Regions from separate parts of the Leifsonia sp. NPDC077715 genome, predicted to be linked through region 2. Evidence: predicted binding sites of a transcription regulator. Region 2 holds the regulator's gene; the other holds the start of a gene.

Region 1 (14,527 bases), on a different contig from region 2:
CGACTGGGTGTCGTCCGTCCACACGCCGGTCGCGTTGACGACCTGCTTCGCCCGGATGTCGAACCGCTCGTCGGTCTCGAGGTCGTGCGCCCGCACGCCGACGACCCGTTCGCCGACCTTGATGAAGCCCTCGACGCGGACGCGGGAGGCGACGTGCGCGCCGTAGTGCGCGGCTGTGCGGACCAGGTTGGCGACGTACCGGGCGTCGTCCACCTGCGCGTCGTAGTACGTGATGCCGCCGACCAGCGCGTCCTTGTTCATCGACGGGATGGCGTTGAGCACCTGGCGCTTGCTCAGGTGCCGGTGGTGCGGCACGCCCGGGGGACGGCCTCCCGTGTACGAGAAGATGTCGTAGAGCATCATCCCGGCGCCGATGTAGAAGCGCTCCCAGACCCGCTTGTGCAGCGGGTAGAGAAACCGGACCGGCTTCACGAGGTGCGGAGCGATGCGCTGCAGCAGCAGACCGCGCTCGATCAGCGCCTCCCGCACCAGGCGGAAGTCGAGCTGTTCGAGGTAGCGGATGCCGCCGTGGACGAGCTTCGACGACCGGCTGGAGGTTCCGGACGCGAAGTCGCGCGCCTCCAGCAGCCCGACGCTCAGTCCGCGGGTCGCCGCGTCGACCGCGGACCCTGCGCCGACGATGCCGCCGCCCACGACCAGGATGTCGAGCTCGGTGTCCTTCAGCGCCGCGATCGCCGCCGCCCGCTCCGCCGGCCCGAGGCGCGACGGATAGGTCACAGCCGGGTTGGAGGCGGGGGTGGCGTGCCTGTCGCCGCCCGGAGCCGATTGCGTATCCGTCATCGTTCTCTCCTCCCCCGGCCGCCATCGGCCGGCGTGTTGTCCTACTGCGTTCGGTAGGGCGCGACGACCACCTCGACGCGCTGGAACTCCTTCAAGTCCGAGTATCCCGTCGTGGCCATGCTTCTCCGCAAGGCTCCCACGAGATTCGCAGAGCCCTCCGCGACCGGAGCCGGACCGTACAGGATCTCCTCGAGCGGGGCGATCTGGCCGACCGCGACGCGGTTTCCGCGCGGCAACTGCGAGTGGTGCGCCTCGGCGCCCCAGTGCCAGCCGCCGCCGGGAGCGTCCGTCGCGCGGGCCAGCGTGGTGCCGAGCATGACCGCGTCGGCGCCGCAGGCGATCGCCTTGACGATGTCGCCGGAGCTGCCCAGGCCGCCGTCGGCGATGACGTGCACGTAACGGCCGCCGGACTCGTCCATGTAGTCGCGGCGCGCGCCGGCGACGTCGGCCACGGCGGTGGCCATGGGCGCGTGGATGCCGAGGGTCGAGCGGGTGGTGGAGGCGGCTCCCCCGCCGAAGCCGACGAGCACGCCCGCGGCGCCGGTGCGCATCAGGTGCAGTGCCGCGGTGTAAGTGGCGGCGCCGCCGACGATGACCGGCACATCCAGCTCGTAGATGAACTTCTTGAGGTTGAGGGGTTCGACGTTCTTCGAGACGTGCTCGGCGGACACGGTGGTGCCGCGGATGACGAACAGGTCGACGCCGGCCTCGACCACGGTCTGGTACAGCTCCTGCGTGCGCTGCGGCGAGAGCGCGCCGGCGACGGTGACGCCGCCCTCGCGGATCTCGGCGAGACGGCGGGTGACCAGCTCAGGCTTGATCGGCTCGGCGTAGATCTCCTGCATGCGGGCGGTCGCGCGCTCGGCGGGCAGCTCGCGGATCTCGGCGAGCAGCGGCTCCGGATCCTCGTAGCGGGTCCACACGCCCTCGAGGTCGAGGACACCGACGCCTCCCAGCTGGCCCATCATGATGGCCGTCGTCGGCGACACGACGGAGTCCATGGGCGCGGCGAGGAACGGGATGTCGAACTGGTACGCGTCGATGGTCCAGGAGACCGAGACGTCCTCGGGGTCGCGGGTGCGACGGCTCGGAACCACCGCGACGTCGTCGAAGGCGTACACACGGCGGGCGCGCTTGGCGCGCCCGATCTCGATCTCCATACTCACGCGCTTCAGTCTAGGCCGCGCAGCCGGGTGGGCCAGTGCCGGGTGGAGTGGGACAGTGGTCGGGTGAAGGTCGAAGCCGAACCACTCAGCCGACTCCGCCAGCGCACGAGCGAGAAGTGGCGGGCGTATCCCGACGACGTGCTGCCGCTCTTCGTTGCGGAGATGGACTACCCCCTGGCCCCGCCGATCGCCGAGGCGCTGCACGCCGCGGTCGACCGCAGCGACACCGGGTACATCGGCCCGGACGACCGGACGCAGCGCGCGTTCGCCGGGTTCGCGCAGCGGCACTGGGGCTGGGAGGTCGACCCGGCGCGGACGCGGACCACCACCGACGTCGGCGTCGTGATCGTGGAGTCGCTGCGCGCGCTCATCCGGCCGGGCGACCGCGTGGTCATCACGCCGCCGGTGTATCCGCCGTTCTACGACTTCATCCCCGAGGCGGGCGGGGTCGTGGAGGAGGTGCCGCTGCTCTCGGGAGGGACGGACGGCGCCGGCTGGGCGCTCGACCTCGACGGCCTGGAGCGGGCGTTCGCCGGCGGCGCGACGGCGTTCCTGCTCTGCAACCCGCACAACCCGCTCGGGCTGGTGCATCCGCGCGCGGAGCTCGAAGCCGTGGCGGCGCTCGCGGCTCACCACGGCGTCCACGTCGTGAGCGACGAGGTGCACGCGCCGCTGACCCACCGGGAGGCGACGTTCACCCCGTTCCTGTCCGTGTCGGATGAGGCCCGGCAGGTCGGCATCGCCGCCCATGCCGCGACGAAGGCGTGGAACCTCGCGGGCCTCAAGTGCGCCCTCTTCGTGACCGCTTCTCCCGAGCAGGCGGAGCGCATCCACGCGCTGCCGATCGAGGTGGAGGTGCGCACCAGCCTGTTCGGACGCATCGCCACCGAGGCCGCATACGCCTCCGGCGAGGAGTGGCTGGAGGGGGCGCTCACCGCGATCGAGACGAACCGGGCGCTCCTGTCGGTGTTGCTGACCGACCGACTTCCGCGAGTCGGCTACCGCGAGCCGCACGCGAGCTACCTGGCGTGGCTGGACTTCCGGCAGCTCGGCTGGGGCGACGACCCCGCTGCACGCATCCTCGAGGAGGCGCGCGTCGCGGTGAACCCCGGCACGGACTTCGGCGCGAACGGCGCCGGCTTCGTCCGGCTCAACCTCGCGTGCTCGCCCGACGTGCTGACGGATGCGATCGACCGGATCGCCGAGCTGACTCGCCGCTGAGGCGTTGGGCCGGCTGCACGGTCGGTGGCCGTCGCTATCGTGGCGGGATGACCATCGACGAGTTCCGCATCCACGTGCCCGACGAGACGTTGAACGACCTGCGCGAACGGCTCGCCCGCACCCGCTACCTGTCCGCGCCCGGTCGTCGGGGATGGGAGGGCGGCCTCGGCGGCGAACGCCTGCGGGAGCTCGTGGAGGGCTGGCTGGCGTTCGATTGGCGCGCGGAGGAGGCTCGGCTCGACGCGGTCGAGCAGGGGGTGGTGAAGGTCGACGGCAGCCGCATGCACTTCGCCCGTGTGCGCGGCACCGGACCCGGACCGCACACGCCGCTGCTGCTGCTCCATGGATGGCCGAGCGCGTTCGTGGAGTACCTCCCGCTGGCCGAGCGCCTGACGGACGCGTTCGACGTCGTCATCCCGTCGCTTCCCGGCTTCGTCTTCTCCGAGCTGCCCGAGCCCCCGCTGACCCGGCGTGCCATCGCCGAGAAGCTGCACGCCCTCATGGCGGCTCTCGGGTTCGACCGCTACGCCACTTTCGGCGGCGATATCGGGGGCGGCGCCTCGACCTGGCTCGGCGCCGATCATCCGGAGGCCCTGATCGGCGTCCAACTGCTCAACGCGCCGTTCCCCGCAGACGACACGCCCCGCGATGAGGCGGAGCGCACGTACCTGGACGCCCTTGCGGCGTATGACGAGAGCGACGGCGGCTACAGCGAGATCATGCTCACCCGACCCGACACGATCGCCGCGGCACTCGCCGACTCCCCCGCCGGACTCCTCGCCTGGATCGCCGACAAGTGGCACGACTGGGTGGACGGCGACTTCGACCGCATCGTCGACTCCGGCATCCTCTACTCGATCGCGACGCTCTACTGGGTGACGGACAGCATCGGCACCTCGTTCCAGCAGTACTACGACTACGAGCAGAACCCGCCGCGACCGCCGATCAGCGCGCCGACGGGCGTCTATCTCGCCCGCGAGCCCGGGATGTCCGGCTTCCCGCGTTCGCTCGCCGAGCGCGCCGCGATCGACCTGCGCACGTTCGTGGTGGCTCCTGCCGGTGGCCACTTCGCCGGCTTCGAGCGTCCGGATGAGACCGCGGCGGCCATCCGTGCGTTCCACGCCCTTCTCGCCCAACAGACCGGCAGCCCGTCAGCGCGATGAGGACTCGGACCGCCCGCTTCGTCCGCCTTAACCTCGCGTGCTCGCCCGAGGTGCTGACGGATGCGATCGACCGGATCGCCGACGTCGCGCGGCGGGGCTGAACAGCCTCCACAGCACCACCGCGACCAGGGCCACCGCGATTGCGACCGCGAGGGACGACCAGACCCAGGAGTTCGCGACCGGGATCGGCCGGGGCAGCACCACCTCGAACGCGACGGCCGCGGTGGTCGGACCTCCGCCGCCTGCGGCCTGCGCAACGGTCAGGCCCGCGCGGCCGGCGGGCAGCGTCGCGGTGGTGAGCGACCAGGCGCCCGCCGCATCCACGGTCGTCGTCCCGACCACACGGCCCCCCGAGCCGGTCACCGTCACCGTCGCACCCGGCTCGCCGGTGCCCGCCACTGTGGGGGTGGAGGTGCCCACGGTCGACGAGGCGGCGGGCGACGTCACCGCCACCGGGATGACGTGCGACACCTGGGCGAGGTAGCCGGCGAAGACACCGATGGCCGCGTCGCGCTGAGCCGTCAGGTCGGAGAGACCGCGGTCGTACTCCAGGAAGGAGATGTACGTGTTGGAGGTGTAGGCCGACGTCACCGCGGCACGCAGGTCGGTCTGCGTGCGGGGCGTCGACGGGAAGCGGTTGGTGAGGAAGCCGTCGACGCGCTTCCGCTCCGTGAGCCCCGAGAAGTACGCGGTCAGCAGGTCCGCGTACGGCGTCTGCGGGTCAGCCGCGCGGAGAGCGGTGAGGTTGACGGCGTCGAGGTCGGCCCAGAGGTCTTCTGTGGAGAAGCCTCCGTTCGGGTTGCCGAAGTCGGCGGCGGCAGCAGCCTGCACAGCCGCCGGTCCACCCGCGACGGACCGGATGTCGGTCATCAGGTCGGTGATGTCGCCGGCGAACCCGCCGAGGTCGGCCGCGGGGGACTTCGGCGGCGTACCGAGGCTCATCGTGGCGAACATGTGCACCGCGTCCGTGACCTCGCCGTTCGGCAAGGTCACCTGACGCAGCTGCTTCAGGTCGGACGCCGACGTCCCGTTGCGGTCGTCCTGCTCCGCGACGTACGACTCGAAGGACAGATCCCGCCGGCCGCCCAGAGTCTCCCAGCGGAAGTCGTCGTAGGCGGGATTCGCGGTCCTGATGTAGACCAGGACCAGTTCGTCCACGGCGTCGCCCGGGTTCGCGGACGCGTACTGCCGGGCGTAGGTCTCCAGCGGTCCGATGTCGTCGATCAGCTCACGGAACGACACGGAGGGTGCGGCCGCCGCCGGACCCGCGACAGTACCGGCCAGGACGAGCCCGGCCAGTACTGCGGCGAGGTGTTTGACGGTCAATCGGGTCGCTTTCGGGTAGGCGGCCGCTGGGCCGGCTCAGCGACGGTAGTTGGGCGCCTCCACGACCATCTGGATGTCGTGCGGGTGGGACTCCTTGAGCCCGGCCGCCGTGATGCGGACGAACTTGCCGTTCGACTTGAGCTCCGGGATGGTGCGCGCACCGACGTAGAACATCGACTGGCGGAGGCCGCCGACCAGCTGGTACGCGACGGCGGAGAGCGGTCCGCGGAACGGCACCTGCCCTTCGATGCCCTCGGCGATCAGCTGCTCGTCGCTGGGCACATCCGCCTGGAAGTAGCGGTCGCGCGAGTACGAGGTCTTCTTGCCGCGGGTCTGGAGGGCGCCGAGCGACCCCATGCCGCGGTAGTTCTTGAACTGCTTGCCGTTGACGAAGACGAGCTCGCCTGGCGACTCGGAGGTTCCGGCCAGCAGCGAGCCCAGCATGACGCTGTCCGCGCCGGCGACGAGCGCCTTGGCGATGTCGCCCGAGTACTGGAGGCCGCCGTCCGCGATGAGCGGGACGTTCGCCTCGCGCGCCGCGAGGGACGCCTCGTACACGGCGGTCACCTGCGGCACGCCGACACCGGCGACGACGCGGGTGGTGCAGATGGAGCCGGGGCCCACGCCGACCTTGATGGCGTCGGCTCCTGCGTCGATGAGCGCCTGCGCGCCGGAGCGGGTCGCCACGTTGCCGCCGATCACGTCGACGTGCGACGCGCGCGGCTCGGCCTTGAGGCGGCGGATGATGTCGAGCACGCCGGCGCTGTCGCCGTTGGCCGTGTCGACCACGATGACGTCCACGCCCGCGTCGACCAGGGTCATCGCGCGGTCCCAGGCGTCGCCGAAGAAGCCGATCGCGGCGCCGACGCGCAGACGGCCTTCGTCGTCCTTCGTGGCGTCCGGGTACTTCTCGCTCTTGTCGAAGTCCTTGACGGTGATGAGGCCGCGGAGCTTGCCGTCGGCGTCCACCAGCGGCAGCTTCTCGATCTTGTGCTCGGCGAAGATGGCGACCGCGGAGTCCGGGTCGATGCCCACCGGCGCGGTGATCAGCGGCTGGCGGGTCATCACGTCGCGGACCTTGGTCGTCGACCGCTCGAACGGCGAGACGAAGCGCATGTCGCGGTTGGTGATGATGCCGACGAGGGTGCCGTCCGGCTCGACTACCGGGAGGCCGCTCACGCGGAACTGGCCGCACAGCGCATCCACCTCTTCGACGGTCGCGTCGGGGGTCGTGGTGACCGGGTTGGTGATCATGCCCGACTCTGAGCGCTTCACCTTGTCGACGTGCGACGCCTGATCCTCGATCGAGAGGTTGCGGTGGATGATGCCGATGCCGCCCTGGCGCGCCATGGCGACCGCCATGCGCGACTCGGTGACGGTGTCCATCGCACTCGACAGCAGCGGAGTGGCCATCGAGATGCGCTTGGTCAGGCGAGTCGAGGTGTCCGCCTCGCTCGGGATGACGTCCGTGTGCCCGGGGAGCAGCATGACGTCGTCGTAGGTCAAACCGATGAAACCGAACGGATCGGGCTGATCCATTTCACCCCTATCAAGAAGATGCGCGACTGTGGATGCTCAATGGTAACGGCAGAACCTGAGCGGGTATTCCGTGATTCGGGGACTCAGTCGACGGTCGCGAGATCGAGCTCCGCGGCCCGCTTCCCCTGGCGCGCGGCGACGATCATGTCGACGCTGAGGATGACCAGCGCGAGCCAGACGATCGCGAAGCCCAGCCACCGCTCCGGCGGCATCGCCTCGTGCAGCACCGCGACGCCGACGACGAACTGGATGATCGGCGCGAAGTACTGGATGAAGCCCATGAACACGAGCGGGAGCCGGCGCGACGCGGCGGCGAAGAACAGCAGCGGGACGGCGGTGATGACGCCCGCGCCGACCAGCAGCACGGTGTGCCAGGGCCCGGCGGTCCCGAGCGTGAGACCGGCCGTCACGCCGACCACGATGAGCTGGATGACGGCGACGGGCGTCAGCCACATCGTCTCCAGGGTGAGGCCGGACAGCGCGTCCACGCGGCCGCCGACCCGCTTCTTGATGAGGCCGTAGAGCCCGAAGGAGAAGGCGAGGATGAGCGCGATCCACGGCACGGACCCGTAGCCCACCGCGAGCACGATGACCGCCACCACGCTCACGCCGACGGCGACCCACTGCGCGATCCGCAACCGCTCGCGCTGCACGAGGACGCCGAGGAACACCGTGACGATCGGGTTGATGAAGTAGCCGAGCGCCGCTTCGACGACGTGGCCGCTCACCGTCGCGAGGACGTAGGTCTGCCAGTTGACGTAGATCAGGACGCCGGCGAGCCCCATCGTGAGCAGGACCCGGGTGTCCCGCATCAGGGCGCCGAACTGCCGCCAGGTGCGCGTGACGGTCAGCGCGATGGCGCAGAACCCGAGCGAGAAGATGATCCGCCAGGCGACGATCTCCCACGCGCCGGCCGGGGCGAGCGCCAGGAAGTAGATCGGGAGGATGCCCCAGAGCACGTACGCCGATACCGCGTAGATCAGCCCGGAGGTGCGATGCGAGGAGAGGTCGTCTGAGGAGGATGCCACTCGTCCGACTCTACCTCCGGTCACCGCCGCGAGATTCGTGCCGAATGTGCGTTATGCGGCCCCGAAAGCGCACATTCGGCACGAATCTCGCCGGAGTTAACGACGACGGCCCGGCTGCTCAGAGCAGCCGGGCCGTTGCGAAGAGGGGTGCGTCAGCGGACGACGACCGCGAGGACGTCGCGAGCGGACAGGACCAGGTAGTCCTCGCCGCCGAACTTGACCTCGGTGCCACCGTACTTGGAGTAGATGACCTTGTCGCCGACGGCGACGTCGAGCGGGACGCGGTTGCCGTTGTCGTCGATGCGGCCCGGGCCCACGGCGACGACCTCGCCCTCCTGCGGCTTCTCCTTGGCGGTGTCGGGGATGACCAGACCGGACGCAGTGGTCTGCTCAGCCTCGACCTGCTTGATGACGATGCGATCCTCGAGCGGCTTGATGGAGACCGACACGTTGACCCCTTTCCTGTGAAGAACAGTGTCTTGACGAAGACTGATTAGCAAACTCGCACTGAGAGTGCTAACACGAGTCTAGGGGGTGCGTTAGCAGTCACGCAACGTGAGTGCCAAGCTCCGTGGAAAGGTAGCGTTGAGGCATGGAACGGTCCGAGCTGGTCGCGCTGCTGAGCCCGGAAGGGCTCCGTCTCCTCGACTCGCTGCCACCGTACCGCAGCGAGAAGGATGTGCTCCGGATCGTCAGCGACTTGCGCAAGCAGGGCCACTCGCCCGCCCTCGTCGCGGCGGTGCTCACGCAGTCCAAACTCCGCCGCAAGGCGCAGGCGAAGTTCGGCGACTTCGCGTCCAGCATGCTGTTCACCGAGGCCGGACTGGAGCAGGCGACGCGCCTCCCGGTGGCCGCCCGCCACGCCGGCCGTTTCCGCGCAGCGGGCCTGGGCCGCGTCGCCGACCTCGGATGCGGCATCGGCGGCGACGCCCTCGCGCTCGCCGCCCTCGAGCTCGAGGTGACCGCGGTGGATGCGGACGAGGTGACCGCGGCCATCGCCTCCTTCAACCTGGCCCCCTTCCCGACCGCGACGGTCGAGCAGAGGCGCGCCGAGGACGTCGACCTCCGCGCGATCGACGGCGTCTTCCTGGACCCCGCCCGACGCACGGCCGGCCACACGCAGACCGAGCGGCTGGTCGACCCCGATGACTACACGCCGTCGCTCGGCTTCGCCTACGAGCTCGCGACCGGCCGGTCGGTCGGGCTCAAGCTCGGCCCCGGGTTCGACCGCGACCTCATCCCCTCCACCGCCGAAGCGCAGTGGGTCTCGGCCGACGGCCAGGTGGTCGAGCTCGGCCTGTGGTTCGGCGCGTTGGCCCGCCCGGGGATCCGCCGGGCGGCGCTGGTGCTGCGCGGCGACCAGGCCGACGAGCTCGTGGCCGACGCGGACAGCGTGGATGAGGAGACCGGCCCGCTCGGCGAGTACCTGTACGAGCCCGACGGCGCGGTCATCCGCGCGCGCCTGATCGGCGACTTGGCCCGGCGCCTCGGCGGGCGGATGCTCTCCGAGCAGATCGCCTACGTCACCGCCGATGCGCCCGTCGAGACGCCGTTCGCCTCCGGCTTCCGCATCCTGGAGACGCTTCCGGCGGGCGAGAAGGACCTGAGACGTGCGTTGCGACAGCGCGGCATCGGCACGCTGGAGATCAAGAAGCGGGGCGTGGACGTCGATCCGGCGGCCCTGCGGAAGCGTCTGGCGCTGAACGGCGACCGCCCGGCGACCCTGATCCTCACCAGGGTGGCCGGGCGGCACACGGCGCTCCTCGCCGAGCGGATCTAGGCCGCCCGGCGCTGCGCGTTCAGTAGGTGTTGTAGTTCGCGAGGCTCGCGAAGACGATCGCCAGGATGATCCAGTAGATGATCGCGATGGCGATGCTCACGAAGCCCAGGATGATGCCGGTCAGCCAGAAGCCGCGGGCCTGCGGCTCCTTGTTCCTGCCGATGAAGCCGAGCACCACCGCGGCGACGCCGAACAGGAAGCCGATGCCCCAGACCAGGTTGATCAGGAGGCCGACGATGCCGCCGATGAGCGACAGGATGCTGAGGATGGGCGACTTCGCGGCCGGCTGCCCGTACGGCTGCGTGTAGCCCGGAGCGGGCTGGCCGTAGGCGGGCTGGGCGCCGTAGGGCTGCCCCGGCTGCTGGCCGTAGGGCTGCTGGCCATACGGCTGCTGGCCGTATCCCGGCGCGGGCGGCTGCTGGCCGTATCCCGGGGCCGGCGGCTGCTGGCCGTATCCCGGAGCGGGCGGCGGCACAGCACCGGTGTCACCCGCGGGTGCCGCGGGCGGAGTCGGAGGCGGCGGAGGGACCGAGCCATTCTGCGTGTTCGGGTCCACCGGGTCGGTGGGGGCGTTCGGATCGGTCATGAGACCCATCTCCTTCATCGTGGAGGCTCTGGTGATCCAGCGACTCCGCGGAAGTCGCCTTCCTGAGAGAACGCTGTATCCCTCCATCGTGGCAGGGCCCGCGCAGGGGTGTCAACGCACGTCTCAGCGCGTGACCTGGATCTCCGTGACCGGCAGCGTGGAGTCGGCCGAGAAGGTCAGCTCGCTCGGCGCGTGCCCCGCCTGGATCAGCTGGGCCCCGAGTGCGGCGATCATCGCGCCGTTGTCCGTGCACAGCGAGAGCGCCGGGATGCGGAGTGCGACGCCGGCCTCCGCCGCGCGCTGGACCGCGAGCTGCCGCACGCGCGCGTTGGCGACGACACCGCCGCCCAGCAGCAACCGGGGGACGTCGTGGTCGCGGCAGGCATTGAGCGCCTTCGTGATGAGCACGTCCACGACGGCCTCGCGGAAGGACGCGGCCACGTCGGCGACCGGCACGCCCTCGCCCGCGTCCTGGCGCTGCTCCACCCAGCGCGCCACGGCCGTCTTGAGACCGGAGAACGAGAAATCGTAGCGGTGCTTCTCAAGGTCCTTCGGGCGGGTCAGCCCGCGCGGGAAGCGGATGGCGGTCGGGTCGCCGTCCGCCGCGACCCGGTCGATCTGCGGGCCGCCGGGATACGGCAGGCCGAGCACGCGCGCGACCTTGTCGAACGCCTCCCCGGCCGCGTCGTCGATGGTCTCGCCCAGGAGCTCCACATCCGACACCAGGTCGCGCACCAGCAGCAGGGAGGTGTGACCGCCCGAGACGAGCAGGGCGATGGTCGGCAGCTCGACGGGGTGCCCGGGGCCGCCGGACGCGTCGAGCAGGTCGGCGCCGACGTGGCCGACCAGGTGGTTGACCGCGTAGAGCGGCTTGCCCAACGACACGGCGAGGGCCTTCGCCGCGCCGACGCCGACCATCAGTGCGCCGGAGAGCCCCGGCCCGCTGGTGACGGCGATCGCGTCCACGTCGGCCAGCTCGATGCCCGCGTCCGCGACCGCGGTGCGCAGGGTCGGCTCCAGCGCCTCCAGGTGGGCCCGCGCCGCGACCTCGGGCACGACGCCGCCGTACCGCGCGTGCTCCTCCATCGACGACGCGATCGTGTTGGAGAGCAGCGTGGTGCCGCGGACGATGCCGACGCCGGTCTCGTCGCAGGAGGTCTCGATGCCGAGGACGAGCGGCCCGTCGGCGGGTGTGACGGAGGTCATGCGATGGTCGTCTCCGGGGTCGGGACGGTGAGGCGCATCACGAGGGCGTCCACTCCGTCCGGCTGGTAGTACTTCGGGCGCACGCCGATCTCCTCGAATCCGAGGGCACGGTACAGCGTCTGGGCTCCCGGGTTGTCGGCGCGCACCTCCAGGAACACCTCGCGCGCGCCGCGGTTGCGCGCCTCGCCGATGAGGGCGAGCATCAGCGCGCGTCCGAGTCCTCGGCGACGGGCGTGCGGCGCCACCGCGATGGTCTGGATGTCGCCCTCGCCTCCCCCGCGCGGCGCCAGCAGCCCGGCGTACGCGTCGATCCGCTCCGGCGTCTCCGGCTCGAAGGCGACCAGGTAGTACCCGTGCTCGCCGGTCACCTCCGAGAGCATGGAGCGCTCCGACCAGGCGTCGGTGACGAAGACCGAGCGCTCCAGCTCCATGATCGCCGGAACATCGGCGGCCTGTGCGCGCCGCAGCTGGTACGCGGTCATGCGGTCACCCGCTTCGGTCCGGCCGAGAGGGTGACATCGGGCGAGCGCAGGTAGAGGGCGTCGTCGGCATCCATCGGGAGCCTGTTCGCGTAGCGGAGTTCGGCGAGCATCCCGAGCCGGCCGGCGGGTACCACGTCGGTCTCGATGCGCGGGACCTCGGGATGCGGCAGGTCGTCGGGCTTGGCGAGGCCGGGGCCGTCGAGGCGGATCGGGAGCCCGAGGTCGTCGGCTCCGGAGTACGCGGTCCAGTAGCGTTCGCGCCGGCGGGCGTCCGTCACCACCAGCAGCGGACCGTTCGCCCCGACGGCGTACTGCTCGTAGGCGATCGCGTCGTGGCTCACCACCGGGACCAGCGGCTTGCCCGCGCCGATCGCGAACGCCTTCGCGGCGGCGATCCCGACGCGCAGACCCGTGAAGGGGCCGGGACCCATCCCGGCGACGACGCCGGACAGTGCACGCACCTCGACACCCGCGACCCGCAGCGCCTCGTCGATGAGCGTGCCGATCACCTCGGCGTGGCGCATGGTGTCGGTCTCGATCACCTCGGAGATGACGCCGGCGTCCAGGTCGACCACCGCGACGCTCGTTCCGGCGGAGGTGTCGATGGCGAGGAGCATGCGTCCAGCCTAAGCGGGATCGACGGCCCAGCGCGGGCCGAAGCCGGTGATCGTGACCGTGCGGGGCTCGTCCACCTCGTCGTCGTCGCCCGCCACTTCGGACCCTTCGTCGGCGCCGGTCGGCCGCTCGATCGCGACCTCCAGCCACGACTCGGCGACGCCGTCGAGCATCCCGCTCCCCCACTCCACGACGACCACCGAGCCGGCGAAGTCGATATCGAGGTCGTCGAGTTCCAGCGCGCTCGAGAGGCGGTACGCATCCACGTGCACGAGGGGCGCGCCGCCGGAGAGGGCGGGATGCGTCCGTGCGAGCACGAAGGTGGGGCTGGTCACCGGGCCACGCACGTCCAGTCCCTCGCCGATGCCGCGCGTCAGCGTGGTCTTCCCCGCGCCGAGCGGGCCGGAGAGCACGACCAGGTCGCCCGCCCGGAGCACGCCCGCGAGCTCCAGACCGAGCGCGTGCATGTCGTCCGCCGTGGCGATCCGACGGGTGGCGGGCAGGGCGAGTGCGCTCACCGCGGCCCTCCCACGAACGTCCGCTTCAGGCGGCCTCCCAGCCGCGTGACGATCTCGTAGTTGATCGTCCCGGCCGCGTCCGCCCAGTCGTCGGCTCCGGGGACGCCGGTCGCCGGGTCGCCGAACAGCACGACCTCGTCGCCGACCTGCACGTCGAGGTCGCCGACATCGACCACGAACTGGTCCATGGCGACGCGTCCGCTGATGCGGAAGGTCCGGCCGCCGATCGACACCGGGCCGGCGTTGGACGCGTGGCGCGGGATCCCCTCGGCGTACCCGAGCGGAACGAGCGCAAGGGTCGTCTCGCCGGTCGTGCGGTAGGTGTAGTCGTACGAGACGCCCTTTCCGGCGGGCACCCGGCGCACCGCCGCGACCCGGCCGCGCAGCGTCATCGCGGGACGCAGCCCCAGCTCCGCGCCCGCCCCGCCGCCGAACGGCGACAGCCCGTAGATCGCGATGCCGAGCCGCACCAGGTCGTACCGTGCATCCGGCAGAGTGAGCGCGGCGGCGCTGGCCGCGATGTGACGCAGCTCGGGCTCGAGGCCGGCCGCGGCCGCCCGGGCGAGCGCCCGCTCGAACACGGCGACGGCCGCGCGGTCGTCCTCGGGCGACGCGTTGGACAGGTGCGAGAAGATCCCGCGCACGACGACCGTGCCGTCCGTCTCCAGCTCGCGCGCCCGCACGAACACCGCGTCCCAGTCGTCCTCGGCGATGCCGTTCCGGCTGAGGCCGGTCTCGACCTTCAGCTGCACGTGCACCGGAACGTCGGTCGCCACGGCCGCTCGGGCCGCGGATTCCAACTGCCGCAACGACGACAAGCCCAGGTCGATCCCGGCCTGCGCGGCAGCGGCGAAGTCCTCATCCGGGTCGTGCAGCCACGCCAGCACCGGGGCGTCGATCCCTGCGTCGCGCAGCGCCAGCCCCTCGGCGATCTCGGCCACACCGAGCCAGTCGGCGCCACCGGCGAGCGCCGCGCGGGCACTCTCCACCGCGCCGTGCCCGTACGCGTCCGCCTTGACGACCGCCATCACGTGCGGCGTGCCCACGACCTCGCGGAGGCGCACGACGTTCGCGGTCACCGCGTCCAGATCGACGA
Region 2 (14,527 bases):
CGGTCCTCCCCAACGAACCAGGCGAAGCGACCACGTACACCGTCCGTGCCGCAGCCCGGGAATCTCCCGGTGTCGAGCGAGAGCCGCCGCCGTGGCTGGCGTGGGCCGCAACCGTCCGGACGACGTTCGCCGATTCCGCCTCCCGGACACCGGGTGACGGCGGCGCTCTTCTTCCCGGACTCGCGATCGGGGACGAGACCTCCCTCCCGCCCGAGTTGGACGCGGCGATGAAGGCATCCTCGCTCAGCCACCTCACCGCCGTCTCGGGCGCGAACTGCGCGCTCGTCATCGGGCTCGTCTTCCTCCTGGCGCGCGCGGTGGGAGCGGGACGCCGGCTTCGGGTCGGTCTCGCCGCCGCCGCGCTCCTGGCCTTCGTGGGTCTCGTCGGTCCGGGACCGAGCGTCATCCGGGCGGCGGCCATGGCGGGCGTCCTGCTGCTGGCGCTCGCTCGCGGCCGCCCGGCGGACGGCGTCCCCGCGCTGTCGCTCGCCACCGTGGTGCTCCTGGTGCACGACCCGTGGCTCGCGCGCGACTACGGCTTCGCGCTCTCGATCCTCGCCACGGCGGGCCTGCTCGTCCTCGCCGGACCGCTCAGCGTCCTCCTCCGTCGATGGATGCCGCGCTCGCTCGCCATCGCGATCGCCGTGCCGACCGCCGCGCAGCTGGCGTGTCAGCCGGTCCTGATCCTGCTGACCCCGTCGCTTCCGCTGTGGGGGATCCCGGCCAACCTCCTGGCCGAACCGGCCGCCCCGGTGGCGACGCTGCTCGGCTGCCTCGCCTGCGCAGTCCTGCCGTGGGCTCCCGGGCTCGGCGACCTGCTCGTGCGACTCGCCTGGGTTCCGTCCGCCTGGATCGCGCAGGTCGCCACGCTGGCGAACGGGCTGCCGGGCGGCGCTCTGCCGTGGGCTCCGGGCGTCGCCGGTGTGGTGCTGTGCGCTGTCGTGCTCGTCGCCGTGGTCCTGGTCGTGATGCGGGGCGCGCCGAGGCTGCTCGCGCTGGTGTCGGCGCTGGCGCTGGTCGCCGGGGGAGTCGTCTATGTCGCCGTCCTCGCTGGGGGAGTCGTCGGACGCGCCCTGGCCATCCCCGGCGACTGGCGGATCGCCGCCTGCGATGTCGGCCAGGGTGACGGTGTCCTGCTGCGCGACGGCGACGCGGTGGCGATGATCGACGTCGGCCGTCATCCCGAGCCGGCAGCCGCCTGCCTCGACCGGCTCGGAGTCCGCACCATCGACCTGCTGGTGCTGACCCACTTCGACGCCGACCACGTCGGTGGGATCGCCGGCATCGCGTCGCGTGTCCGGCGCGCGATCAGCCAGGAGCCCGCCCGGGACGCGGACCACCGCACGCTGGCCGTGCTCGCCGAGCACCGGGTCCCGGTCGAGCGCGGCAGCGCGGGAATGAGCGGTCAGCTGGGTTCGACCAGCTGGCGGCTGATCTGGCCGCCAGCGCCAGGCAGCCCCGGACCGGCCGATTCGGGCATCGGCAACGCCGGCAGCATCACCCTCGAGGCGGAGGGCGGCGGCCTCCGGTCGATCTTCCTCGGCGACCTGGGAGAAGAGGCGCAGGATGCGCTGCTCGCCAGCCGGAGCGTCCGTACGGTCGACGTGGTGAAAGTCGCCCACCACGGCTCGGCCGACCAGAGTCCCGCGCTCTATCGCGCGCTCGGCGCCCGGGTGGGTCTCGTCTCCGTGGGCGCGCGGAACGGTTACGGCCATCCGACCGCATCGGCACTCCGCATGTTGGCCGCTGCGGGCACCGTCCCGGTGCGCACGGACGAACGCGGGTTGCTCCTGGTGTCTGCGGGACCGGCCGGCGTCCGGGTCTGGAGCGAACGCGGTGCGGCGGCGACTGACGGTGGTCGCCCGTATCCTGGAGAGGCGGCGCCGGGACGAGCCCTGGCCGCGGACCAGCGAGGAGACACGTGGCGACCCGAGGCGGCAGCAGAGGCGGAGCGACCAAGGCGCGCGCCGCCGCCAGCGCGATCCCGCAGCTCTCGTGGAGCCAGGTGCGCGCGGCGCCGGTCGTACTGGTCACGGGATCGGAAGGGTTCCTCGCCGACCGTGCGGTGCGCACGCTGCGCGACGCCCTCAAGGCCGACGACCCCAGTCTCGAGATCAGCGATGTTCACGCCGGCGATTACGCACCGGGAGAACTCCTCACCGTCGCGAGCCCCTCCCTGTTCGGCGAACCGCGGCTCATCCGCGTCGAGGCCGTGGAGAAGTGCAACGATGCGTTCCTCGCCGACATGCTCGACTACCTGAACGCCCCTGCGGACGGCACGGTGGTGACCCTCCGCCACGGCGGAGGCGTGCGCGGCAAGAAGCTGCTCGACGCGATCCGGTCGGGTGCGGGCGGCGGCATCGAGATCGTGTGCGCCGAGCTGAAGAAAGACGCCGAGAAGTACGACTTCGCGCAGGCGGAGTTCGCTGCGGCGGGCCGCAAGGTCACGCCGGGGGCGCTCCGTGCCATCACCTCCGCGTTCTCGGACGACCTCGCCGAACTGGCGGCCGCCTGCCAGCAGTTGCTGTCCGACTCCGCCGAGCAGATCACCGAGGCGACCGTCGACAAGTACTACGGCGGCCGCGTCGAGACGAACGCGTTCCAGGTCGCCGACGCAGCGATCGCGGGGCGGCACGGGGAGGCGCTTGTCACCATGCGGCACGCGCTCGCCTCCGGGGCGGATCCGGTCCCCATGGTGGCGGCTTTCGCGAGCAAGATCCGCACGATGGCGAAGATCTCCGGCTCGCGCGGCGGCTCCGGCCAGCTCGCGCAGCAGTTCGGCCTGGCACCGTGGCAAGTCGACCGCGCCCGCCGCGACCTCCAGGGGTGGACGGAGGACGGCCTCGGCCGCTGCATCGAACTCCTCGCCGAGACCGATGCGAACGTCAAGGGCGGAGGCCGCGACCCGGTGTTCGCGCTCGAGCGGATGATCCGCATCGTGAGCGCCCGCGGCCGCGACTGAGTCGCGCCCGCCCGCAGGCCGGCGACGTCCCCGCAGGCCTGGTGCGTTGCCCAGCCGTGCGACGTCCCGCAGGCCGTGCTCGTGGCCGCACATGCAGCGAGCCCCCGCCCGGACCGTGGTCCTGAGCGGGGGCTCGCTAGCGGCGCGGGACAGGTCCCGCGGTCGGTCGTCGCTTAGAGCGCGGCGACCTGCTTGGCGATCGCAGACTTGCGGTTCGCCGCCTGGTTCTTGTGGATGACGCCCTTGCTGGCCGCCTTGTCGATCTTCTTCGCGGCGAGACGCAGCGCCGCGCTCGCCTTCTCCTTGTCGCCCGCCACGACGGCCTCACGGGTGGCGCGGATGGCGGTCTTGAGCTCGCTCTTGACGGCCTTGTTGCGCTCCTGCGCCTTCTTGTTCGTGCGGTTGCGCTTGATCTGCGACTTGATGTTTGCCACGAGTGGTCACTTTCGTTTCTGAGTGAGTAGGGATGTGCCGCTCAGCGGAGAGGGCGCCTTGCGGCGTTTCGTGCGGACACATCCACACGCAAGCCAACAAACAACTCTACCAGCGCCCTGCGCTCCCGCCAAAACCCGCCGCGGCGCAGGTCAGACGCGGGCGGGAGCGTAGCTGCCGACGAGCAGCTCCTCGAGCAGCGACGGGCCGTTCGGCTCCCAGCCGAGGTCGATCCGCGCCTTCGTCCCGCGCGCCTGCTGGTCGAGCAGCAGCGCGTCCGCGAGCTGTTCTCCGAGTCGCGACCGCGACTCCTCCACGGACTCGCCGGCCACACCGCCGGCTACGCCCGCCGCCTGGGCGGCGGCCTCGCCGAGCTCGCGCACGGTCGGGTTCTGGCCGCCCGCGCCGATGTAGGTCGCACCCGCCGAGCCGTGCTCCAGCGCGAGCACGTAGAGCGCCGCGAGGTCGTCGACGTGGACCGTCGCCCAGTGCTGCGAGCCATCGCCGATCAGCCGCAGGGCCTCGACACCGCTCCCGCGAGGAGCGTCCGCGATCACGTTCGCGAGCCCCTTGCCGTACCCGTAGACGATCGACGGCACGACGACGATGCCCCGCACCCCGTCCGCCTCGCGCACGAGCGCTTCGGCGGCGCCGCGCCAGGCGGTGAGCGCCGGCGGGGCAGCGGGGGAGTCCTCGGCGATGTCGTCGTTGGACCCGTAGGTCCAGACGCCTCCGGTGTGGACGAACGGCTTGCCCGTTCCGGCAAGCCCGGCCAGCACCGCCGGCACCAGCACCGCGTCCACGTCCTGCGCCGACGCCAGGTGGATGACGCCGTCGCTCTCTCGCGCAGCCCGCTCCACGAGGGCCGCGTCGGTGGCGTCGCCGATCAGCGCGGTAGCGCCGGCGGCCTCGACCGCGGCCGCCTTCTCGGCGTCGCGGACGAGCGCGGTGACGGAGTGGCCCTCGTCGAGAAGGCGGGGGAGGACAGAGGATCCGATGAAGCCGGTGGCACCGGTGAGGAGGATGGTCATAGTCGTCCACAACGCCTGTGGAGAGCCCGCATTCCCCAGATCCGGGCTCCGCCCCAGATGCGGGTTGCGCCGCGCGTAGGCTCGATCCATGACTTCCACCACCATCGCCATCGTCAACGGTTATGTCGTCCCGGTCTCCGCGGAGCCCATCGAGAACGGCGTCGTCCTGGTCAGAGACGGCGTCATCGAAGCGGTCGGCGCCGCCGATGAGGTATCGGTGCCGGAGGGCGTGGAGGTGGTGGATGCCGCCGGCAAATGGGTGCTGCCGGGCTTCATCGAGTCGCACGGCCATGTCGGCATCCACGAAGAGGCGAACGGTCCTGCGGGCGACGACACCAACGAGATGACGACACCGAACACGGCCGCGGTGCGGGCGATCGACGCGATCAACATCGACGACGAGGGCTTCCGCGACGCACTCTCGGGCGGGGTCACCTCGGTGGTGGTCAAGCCCGGTTCCGGCAACCCCATCGGCGGGCAGACGGTCGCGATCAAGACGTGGGGCGGTCGGACCATCGACGAGCAGGTCATCCACGAGGCGGTCAGCGTGAAGTCCGCCCTCGGCGAGAACCCGAAGCGAGTCTACGGCGGCAAGAACCAGACGCCGAGCACGCGGCTCGGGGTCGCGATGATCATCCGGGAGGCGTTCGTCGCGGCGCAGAACTACCGGGCTGCGCGCGACAGCGCAGCGGCCGAGGGCAAGCCGTTCGACCGCGACCTGTCCAAGGAGACGCTGGTGCGCGTCCTGGACGGTGAGCTGGCGTGGGACCAGCACACGCACCGCCACGACGACATCGCCACCGCGCTGCGGCTGGCCGACGAGTTCGGCTACCGGCTCGTCGTGAACCACGGCACCGAGGCGCACAAGATCGCCGACGTGCTCGCCGAGCGCGACATCCCGGTCATCTTCGGGCCGATGTTCACCTCGCGGTCGAAGGTCGAGCTGCGCGACCGGGCCATCGCCAACCTTGCCGTGCTCGCGAAGGCGGGTGTGCGGGTCGCGATCACGACCGACCACCCCGTGGTGCCGATCAACTTCCTCATCTACCAGGCCGCCCTCGCGGTGAAGGACGGCCTCCCACGCGAGACCGCGCTCGAGGCGCTGACGGTCAACCCGGCCGCCTTCCTGCGGCTCGACGACCGGGTCGGCTCGCTGACCGCCGGCCTCGACGGCGACGTGGTGGTGTGGTCGGGCGACCCGCTCGACGTCAACTCGCGTGCGGAGCGGGTCTTCATCCAGGGTTCGGAGGTCTACCGGTTCGAAGACGGGCATGGTCACGTCGTGGAGCGCGCCGAGCGTTTCGTCTGAGCACGTCCGGACGTGCGCGTCACCGCGCGTGCGTCCGGGGGCCGGGGGTTCATGGGAGAATGGCCGGACGATGTCACCACGAGCTCTTCAGGCCCTCGAGCCCGCCGCGACCGACCCGGCCTCCCTGCGCAACTTCTGCATCATCGCGCACATCGACCACGGCAAGTCGACGCTGGCCGACCGCATGCTGCAGATCACCGGCGTGGTCTCCGATCGGGACATGCGGGCGCAGTACCTCGACCGCATGGACATCGAGCGCGAGCGCGGCATCACCATCAAGAGCCAGGCCGTCCGGATGCCGTGGTCGGTCGACGGCGACACGTTCGCGCTGAACATGATCGACACCCCCGGGCACGTCGACTTCACATACGAGGTGTCCCGGTCGCTCGCCGCCTGTGAGGGCGCGATCCTGCTGGTGGACGCCGCGCAGGGCATCGAGGCGCAGACGCTCGCGAACCTCTACCTCGCGCTCGAGAACGATCTGACGATCATCCCGGTGCTCAACAAGATCGACCTGCCTGCGGCCGACCCCGACAAGTACGCGGAAGAGCTGGCGAGCCTCATCGGCGGCAAGCCGGAGGACGTCCTGCGCGTGTCCGGCAAGACGGGCATGGGCGTCGAAGCGCTGCTCGACCGGGTGGTCGCCGAGATCCCCGCCCCGGTCGGCGTGGCCGACGCACCCGCCCGCGCCATGATCTTCGACTCCGTCTACGACAGCTACCGCGGCGTCGTCACCTACGTCCGCATGGTCGACGGCAAGCTGCAGCCGCGCGAGCGCATCCAGATGATGTCGACCCGCGCAACGCACGAAATCCTCGAGATCGGCGTCTCCTCGCCCGAGCCGACCCCGTCGAACGGCCTCGGCGTCGGCGAGGTGGGCTACCTGATCACCGGTGTGAAGGACGTCCGCCAGTCGAAGGTCGGTGACACGATCACCTCCGCCGCGAAGCCGGCGACCGACGCGCTGCCCGGCTACACCGAGCCCAAGCCGATGGTGTTCTCCGGTCTCTACCCGATCGACGGGAGCGACTACCCGGAGCTGCGCGAAGCGCTCGACAAGCTCAAGCTCTCCGACGCGGCGCTCGTCTACGAGCCCGAGACCTCGGTCGCCCTCGGCTTCGGGTTCCGTTGCGGTTTCCTCGGGCTGCTCCACCTCGAGATCATCACCGAGCGCCTGTCGCGCGAGTTCGGCCTGGACCTCATCACGACCGCGCCGAGCGTGATCTACGAGGTGACGACCGAGGACAAGAAGACCGTCACGGTCACCAACCCGAGCGAGTTCCCGGGCGGCAAGATCGACAAGGTGGAGGAGCCGATCGTCAAGGCGGCCATCCTCGCCCCGAAGGACTATGTCGGCGTCATCATGGAGCTCTGCCAGAGCCGCCGCGGCTCCCTGCTCGGCATGGAGTACCTGGGCGAGGACCGCGTCGAGATCCGCTACACGATGCCGCTCGGCGAGATCGTCTTCGACTTCTTCGACCAGCTGAAGTCCAAGACGGCCGGCTACGCCTCCCTCGACTACGAGCCCTACGGCGAGCAGGAGTCCGACCTCGTGAAGGTCGACATCCTCCTCCAGGGCGAGACGGTCGACGCGTTCAGCGCGATCGTGCATCGCGACAAGGCCTACGCCTACGGCACCATGATGGCCTCCCGCCTGCGGGAGCTAATCCCGCGGCAGCAGTTCGAGGTGCCCATCCAGGCCGCGATCGGCGCCCGGATCATCGCGCGCGAGAACATCCGCGCGATGCGCAAGGACGTCCTCGCCAAGTGCTACGGCGGCGACATCACCCGAAAGCGCAAGCTCCTCGAGAAGCAGAAGGAGGGCAAGAAGCGCATGAAGATGGTCGGCCGCGTCGAGGTCCCCCAAGAGGCGTTCATCGCCGCGCTCTCCGGCGACACGGAGAAGAAGGACAAGAAGTAGCGGTCACCCTCGCCGGTACACGTTCACCAGCACCCCCGACGCGAGCGGCCGGGTCGACTCCAGGGTGAGCCGCTGGTGCGGGAAGCCGTCCGGGAACAGCTTCTTCCCCGTCCCGAGCACCAGCGGGTAGACCATCAGCCGGTACTCGTCGATGAGGTCGGCCGCGGCAAGCGTCCGGACGAGCTCCGTGCTGCCCCAGATGCGGATCTCGCCGTCGATCTCGTCCCGGAGCCGCGCGACCTCGTCGGCGACATCCGGACCGAGCAGAAACGAGTTCTGCCAGCCCAGCTCGGTGACGGTCCGCGAGACGACGTACTTCGGGACGCGGTTGTACCGGCGGGTCAGCTCACCCTCCAGCCCCGGTGCGTCCTCATCCCACACGCCCCACGAGCGCGCCCAGATGTCGTAGGTGGTCCGGCCGAGCAGCAGCGCCTCGGTGCGGCTCTCCCAGTCGAGCACGAGCGAGTCGTCGGAGCCGTCGTCGTGCTCCGCGTCCCAGTCCAGGGCCCAGCCGCCGTAGGGGAAGTCGCCCGAGGGGTCCTCCTCCGGTCCGCCGCCGCCCTGCACCACGCCGTCGAGCGTGATGAACGCCTGCAGCACGATCCTGCCCATGGGTGCTCCCTTCGCTGCGAGTCCTGTCCACTACAGCACGGCCGCCTCCCGGGCTCCAGACCCCCGTTTCGCGAACCTGCGCCGGATGGCGGAAGATGGATGACATGCGGCGCTCCAGCTTCACCGACCAACCCGTCACGTACGGGGCGGTCGGCGCCACCCAGGCGGCGGATCTGCTGTACTACCCGCCGAAGGGCTACAAGCCGCTGGAGCGCAGCATCCGGTTGGGCAGCGGCGACGAGCGCTTCGACGCCGCGGCGACCGCGCTCATGGCGTGGGGCGTGCAGAAGGGCAGCGGCATCCTCGTCACCGACGTGAACGAGGGCACCGGCGTGCAGTACGAGGGCGTCGAGTTCGGGCCCGACGGCACACCGATGCGGATGCGCGCCAACCGGCCCGAGGAGGACGTCTTCGCCGACGATGGCACCCCGTTCGTCCGCAACGGGATGACGGCGGTGCTGAAGATCCCGTTCGGCCCGTTCAAGGTGTCCGCACCCATCCGCGTGGTCTATGTGATCGACGAGCCGCACCGGCGCGGCTTCGCCTATGGGACGCTGCACGGCCATCCAGAGAGCGGCGAGGAGCTGTTCCTGGTCGAACGCCACGACGACGGGACCGTGTGGTTCGTCCTTCGCGCGCTCTCCCGGCCCTCCAACGCCTTCTACCGGCTGGTGTCGCCCGTGCTCGGGATGGTGCAGCGTCGCTACACCGCCAAGTACCTCCGCGCGCTTCACCCCGCGAGCTCCGCCTGATGCCGAGCACCCTGCCCCTGGGCGACCCGGCCCCCGCCGACGGTCTGCTGCCCGCGAGCGCGGCGGACGGCGCCGGCGACCGCGACTTCGGCGTGTACCTGCACGTCCCGTTCTGCCGCGTCCGCTGCGGCTACTGCGACTTCAACACGTACACCGCGACCGAGCTGCGCGGCGTCTCCCAGTCCGAGTACGCAGGCCACGCCGTCCGCGAGGTGGAGTTCGCGGCCGGTGTGCTCCGCGACAGCGGCCTCCCGCATCGCCCCGTCTCCACCGTGTTCTTCGGCGGCGGCACTCCCACGCTGCTCCCGCCGGGCGACCTCGCGGCCATGCTGGGCGCGGTCCGCGACGCCTGGGGGCTCGCCGACGGCGCCGAGGTGACCACCGAGGCGAACCCCGACTCGGTGGATGCCGACGACCTCCGCCGCCTCGCCGACGCCGGCTTCACGCGGGTGTCGTTCGGGATGCAGTCCGCCGTCCCGCACGTCCTGGAGACGCTGGAGCGCACCCACGACCCGGCGCGCATCCCGCTCGTCGTCGGCTGGGCGCGCGAGGCCGGACTCCAGGTGAGCCTCGACCTCATCTACGGCACGCCGGGGGAGTCGTTGGACGACTGGTCGCAGAGCCTCGACACCGCGCTGGCCTGCAAGCCGGACCACCTGTCGGCGTACGCGCTGATCGTCGAGCCGGGCACCAAGCTCGCGCGGCAGATCCGCTCGGGGCAGGTGCCCGAGCCGGACGACGACCTCGAAGCCGACATGTACGAGCTGGCCGACCAGCGCCTCGCCGACGCCGGGTACGACTGGTACGAGGTCAGCAACTGGGCAACGGATCAGACCCACCGCTCCCGGCACAACCTCGCCTACTGGCTCGGACACGACTGGTGGGGGATCGGCCCGGGCGCGCACAGCCACGTCGGCGGCGTCCGCTGGTGGAACGTGAAGCACCCGGCCGCCTACGCCCAGCGGGTGCTGGCGGGCGAGTCCCCGGCAGCCGGGCGCGAGACGCTGGACGCGGGAACGCGGCACGTCGAGCGCGTCCTGCTGCTCAGCCGCATCCGCGAAGGCGTGTCGACTGCGGAGCTCGGAGACGCCAGCCGCCACGAGATCCCCGGCCTCATCGCCGACGGCCTGGTGGACGGAAGAGCCGCCCTCCGCGGGTCGATCGTGCTGACCTTGCGGGGGCGGCTCCTGGCCGACGCTGTGGTGCGCCGGCTGCTCGCGGACGAGGCCGCGTGAGCGGCCGAGTCGCTAGCTGACGAACTTGATCGCGATCGGATACGTGTAGTACTCGCCCTGGTTCGCCTTGATCGCGGCGATGATGCTGAACACGATGTCGAGCACCCACGCGGCGATGATGATGAAGATGCCGATGACGACGATCGACAGGATGCCGCCGACGACGTAGGCGATGAAGATCGTGATCTGGAAGTTCAGCGCCGTCGCCGCGTGCGCCCGGACGAACGGACCGCGGTCCTTCAGCACCAGGTACCCGATGAGCGCCGGGATCCAGCTGAACAGGATGCCGCCGATCTGGATGAGGGTCGCCCAAAGCTTCTCGTCGGCCGGGCTGAGCTGCTGCGCGGCGCCGCCGTAGGGCTGCTGCGGCGGGGGCGGCGGAGGTGTCGCGGACATGGTGCTGTTCTCCCTTGTTGGACAGGGTGGACATGGTCGGCCTCAGCCTAGGGCGTGAAGCCCCAGCCTGAGAAGAGTCTGAACGCGTCGGTTACTTGATGAAGCGGAAGTTCACCGGGTAGCGATAGGTGCCGCCGCTGTTCACGCGCACGAAGCCGAGGATCGAGAACACCAGGTTCACGATGTACAGCGCCCACGGGATGAGCAGGCCGAAGAGCAGATAGCCGATCCCGTAGGTGAAGCTGCCGATGATCACCCCGATGATCTGCGAGGCGATCCAGGCGAGGATCCAGGTGATCTGCCAGTTCAGGGCTTCCTTGGCCTCCTGGTTGGTGAGACGTCCGCGGTCCTTGAACACGAGGTAGATGATGAGGGAGGGGAGGATCCACAGGATGCCTCCCAGATGGGCGAAGGCGGCCCACTGCTTGTCCTGCGCGGCATCGAGCGGGGCGGCGGGGGTCGAGGCGTACGGCTGCTGCGGGGGGACGCCGCCGGCGGGGTCGGCGGGCTGATTCGGGTCTGACATCGGCGTAGCCCTTTCATGATCGGTTGCGACACGCGTCGAACCGGTGCACATACGGTACTGCCGCCGTGTCACAGCCGACAATCATCCTGACCGCGTTTCCTCGCGGTAGGATTGGCACTCAGGAACAGCGAGTGCTAATCGGTCGACGGGAGGCGGGCATGGTCTCGGAACGCAGTCTCGAAGTGCTGCGCGTCATCGTTCAGGATTACGTGGCGTCGCGGGAGCCGGTGGGATCGAAGAGCATCGTGGAGCGGCACTCCTTCGGCGTGTCCGCCGCGACCATCCGGAACGACATGGCCCTGCTCGAGGAGGAGGAGCTGATCGCGGCTCCGCACACCTCCTCCGGGCGCGTCCCCACCGACAAGGGCTACCGCCTGTTCGTCGACCACCTGGCCGAAGTGCGGCCGCTGTCGACCGCGCAGCGCACGGCCATCGAGACGTTCCTCGGCGCGTCCGGCGACTTCGACGAAGTGCTCTCGCGCACCGTGCGCCTGCTCTCGCAGCTGACCAACCAGGTCGCGCTGGTGCAGTACCCCTCGGTGACGCGCTCGCGCATCCGGCACATCGAGCTGGTCGCGCTCGCGCCGCGGCGGCTGCTCAGCGTGCTCATCACCGATTCCGGTGCGGTGGAGCAGCGGGTCATCGAGCTGCCGGCCGAGCTGAGCGACGAGGATGTGGCCGAGATCCGCGGCGCGATCAACGGGGCGGTCGCCGGCCTGACCCTGACCGAGGCGACCACCCGGATGCGCGACCTGCCCGCCGCACTCACCGACCGCACCCGCGCGCTGGTCGAGCCCGTCGCGAGCGCCCTGCTCGATCAGATCGCCGCCAACCGGCAGGAGAAGCTGGTCATGGCCGGTGCGGCCAACCTGGTCCGCACCGAGCTCGACTTCCCGGGCAGCATCACGCCGGTCCTGGAGGCGATCGAGGAGCAGGTGGTGCTCCTGCGGCTCTTCGACGAGATGGCGACCGACCAGCACGGCGTGGCCGTCAGCATCGGCCGAGAGAACGCCGTCTTCGGGCTCACGGAAGCATCCATCGTCTCCAGCGGTTACAGTGCGGCAGGAGCGGATGTGGCCCGCGTGGGCCTGCTCGGTCCGCTCCGCATGGACTACTCGGGCAACATGGCGGCCGTCCGCGCCGTCGCCCGCTACCTCTCCCGGCTGCTCGGCGACCAATAGGCGCCGGCAGCCCGAATCACAGCACGACGAAAGAAGAAGGAACAGCCCACGTGGCCGACCACTACGAAGTCCTCGGTGTCGAGCGAGACGCCAGCCCCGACGAGATCAAGAAGGCGTACCGCCGCCTCGCGCGCGAGCTGCACCCGGATGTGAACCCGAGCGCCGAGGCGCAGGAGCGGTTCAAGCTGGTGACGCACGCGTACGACGTCCTCAGCGACCCGCAGCAGCGTCAGCAGTACGACCTCGGCGGCTCCGGCGGTTTCGGCGGAGCGGGCGGGGCCGACTTCGCTGGCTTCAGCGACATCTTCGAGACGTTCTTCGGCGGGGGAGGCGGCGGGGGCCGTGGGCCGCGGTCGCGCCGCGAGCGGGGTCAGGATGCGCTGCTGCGCGTCGAGGTCGACCTCGACGAGGTCGTCTTCGGCACGCACCGCGACCTCGAGGTCGACACGGCCGTCGTCTGCGAGACCTGCAACGGCTCCTGCTGCCAGCCGGGAACCCAGCCCGTGACCTGCGACATCTGCCACGGCACCGGCAGCATCCAGCGGTCCGTCCGCTCGCTGCTCGGCAACGTGATGACCTCGAGCCCGTGCGGCACCTGCCGCGGCTACGGCACGGTCATCGCCACGCCGTGCGTCACCTGCCAGGGCCAGGGTCGCGTGCGCGCCCGCCGCACCGTTCCGGTGGACATCCCCGCCGGCGTCGACACCGGCCTGCGCCTGCAGATGCCGGGCAGCGGCGAGGCCGGCCCCGCCGGCGGCCCGAACGGCGACCTCTACCTCGAGATCAAGGTGAAGCACCACGAGGTGTTCAGTCGCGACGGCGACGACCTGCTCTGCACGCTGGAGCTGTCGATGACGGACGCGATCCTCGGCACGACCGCGACGGTGAAGGCGCTCGACGGCGACATCCGCCTCGAGCTCAAGCCCGGCACGCAGTCCGCCGACATCGTCACGGTCAAGGACCGGGGCATCACGCACCTGCGCGGCAGCGGCCGCGGCGACCTGCGGGTCGGCATCCAGGTGGTCACGCCGACCAAGCTCGACCACAAGGAGAAGGAGCTGATCAAGAAGTTCGCCTCCACCTACAAGGGGTCGCAGCCGTCGCTGGCGCACTTCCAGCAGGGGCTGTTCGCCAAGCTCCGCGACCGGTTCCTCAACCTGTAACCGTGGCGTCGCTCTACCTGCGCGAAGACCTGGCCGATGTGGAGGTCGGAGGCCGGCTGTCGTTGACCGGCGCGGAAGCGAAGCACGCCGCGACCGTGAACCGCACGCGGCCCGGGGAGTCGGTGCTCATCGGCAACGGCCGCGGTCTCGTCGCGTCGGGCGAGGTGCTGGTGTCGACGAACACCGAGCTGACGATCGACGTGGAGTCGGTGTCGCGCGTGCCGCGTCCCACGCCGGCGATCACGCTGGTCCAGGCACTGGCCAAGGGCGACCGCGACGAGCTGGCCATCCAGGCGGCGACGGAGCTGGGGGTGGATGCGGTGGTGCCGTGGTCCGCCTCCCGCTCGGTGTCGCGCTGGGAAGGTGCCAAGGTCGTGAAGGGCCGAGAGCGCTGGGCGACGATCGTGCGGGAGGCGGCGAAGCAGTCCATCCGCGCCTGGACGCCGGAGGTGGGCGAGCTCTCGACGACGAAGCAGATCGCGGCACTGGCTGCGGGCGCGCGCGTGCTCGTGCTCGAACCCGATGCCGAGGCGCCGCTCACGGGGATCGCGCCGGACGGCCGCGACCTCGTGCTCGTCGTCGGCCCGGAGGGCGGGATCGCTCCCCAGGAGCTCGACGCTTTCCGGGCCGCCGGGGCGGAGCTCGTCCGTCTCGGCGAAACGGTGCTCCGCACGTCCACCGCGGGTCCGGCGGCGCTGGCGGTGCTCAACGCGGCCCTCGGGCGCTGGTAGGCCGCATCCGTACGTCACGCCGACAGCGGACAGCCCGGCCGCATGTCACCCTGCGCGAATAGGATGGAGCCATGGCAGACGAAGAGCGTTCGATCTTCTCCCGCATCATCGCGGGCGAGATCCCGGCCGACGTGGTGTACGACTCGGAGCGCGTGATCGCGTTCCGCGACATCGCGCCGAAGGCCCCGGTGCACCTGCTCGTCGTCCCCAAGACCGAGCAGTACCGCGATGTCACCGAGCTCGCCGCCGGCGACCCCGCGCTGCTCGCCGAGGTCG

What was found. Region 2 encodes HrcA, which represses chaperone genes, less so after heat shock. Its sites were predicted from a motif close to TTNGCACTCGNNNNNNNCGAGTGCNAA; they were not measured.
Region 1: the regulator HrcA is predicted to act here: its motif matches at 8,784-8,810, upstream of groES (co-chaperone GroES).

Annotation. Positions count from the first base shown of each region.
Region 1 is NZ_JBFBOG010000001.1:652,218-666,744, forward strand. Features, by position in the region: gene AB0P25_RS03170 (glycerol-3-phosphate dehydrogenase/oxidase) at 1-738, opposite strand, end outside; gene AB0P25_RS03175 (GuaB3 family IMP dehydrogenase-related protein) at 843-1,961, opposite strand; gene AB0P25_RS03180 (aminotransferase class I/II-fold pyridoxal phosphate-dependent enzyme) at 2,031-3,188, shown strand; gene AB0P25_RS03185 (epoxide hydrolase family protein) at 3,236-4,351, shown strand; gene AB0P25_RS03190 (Ig-like domain-containing protein) at 4,379-5,677, opposite strand; gene guaB (IMP dehydrogenase) at 5,714-7,216, opposite strand; gene rarD (EamA family transporter RarD) at 7,300-8,244, opposite strand; gene groES (co-chaperone GroES) at 8,397-8,693, opposite strand; gene AB0P25_RS03210 (SAM-dependent methyltransferase) at 8,837-10,024, shown strand; gene AB0P25_RS03215 (DUF4190 domain-containing protein) at 10,044-10,610, opposite strand; gene tsaD (tRNA (adenosine(37)-N6)-threonylcarbamoyltransferase complex transferase subunit TsaD) at 10,734-11,816, opposite strand; gene rimI (ribosomal protein S18-alanine N-acetyltransferase) at 11,813-12,298, opposite strand; gene tsaB (tRNA (adenosine(37)-N6)-threonylcarbamoyltransferase complex dimerization subunit type 1 TsaB) at 12,295-12,915, opposite strand; gene tsaE (tRNA (adenosine(37)-N6)-threonylcarbamoyltransferase complex ATPase subunit type 1 TsaE) at 12,925-13,380, opposite strand; gene alr (alanine racemase) at 13,428-14,527, opposite strand, start outside.
Region 2 is NZ_JBFBOG010000003.1:738,404-752,930, reverse strand. Features, by position in the region: partial or broken gene AB0P25_RS17485 (ComEC/Rec2 family competence protein) at 1-1,319, shown strand, start outside; gene holA (DNA polymerase III subunit delta) at 1,922-2,962, shown strand; gene rpsT (30S ribosomal protein S20) at 3,136-3,396, opposite strand; gene AB0P25_RS17470 (NAD-dependent epimerase/dehydratase family protein) at 3,547-4,425, opposite strand; gene AB0P25_RS17465 (amidohydrolase) at 4,514-5,734, shown strand; gene lepA (translation elongation factor 4) at 5,805-7,655, shown strand; gene AB0P25_RS17455 (dihydrofolate reductase family protein) at 7,659-8,267, opposite strand; gene AB0P25_RS17450 (DUF1990 domain-containing protein) at 8,372-9,019, shown strand; gene hemW (radical SAM family heme chaperone HemW) at 9,019-10,254, shown strand; gene AB0P25_RS17440 (DUF4870 domain-containing protein) at 10,267-10,650, opposite strand; gene AB0P25_RS17435 (DUF4870 domain-containing protein) at 10,742-11,176, opposite strand; gene hrcA (heat-inducible transcriptional repressor HrcA) at 11,335-12,357, shown strand; gene dnaJ (molecular chaperone DnaJ) at 12,408-13,520, shown strand; gene AB0P25_RS17420 (16S rRNA (uracil(1498)-N(3))-methyltransferase) at 13,523-14,251, shown strand; gene AB0P25_RS17415 (histidine triad nucleotide-binding protein) at 14,323-14,527, shown strand, end outside.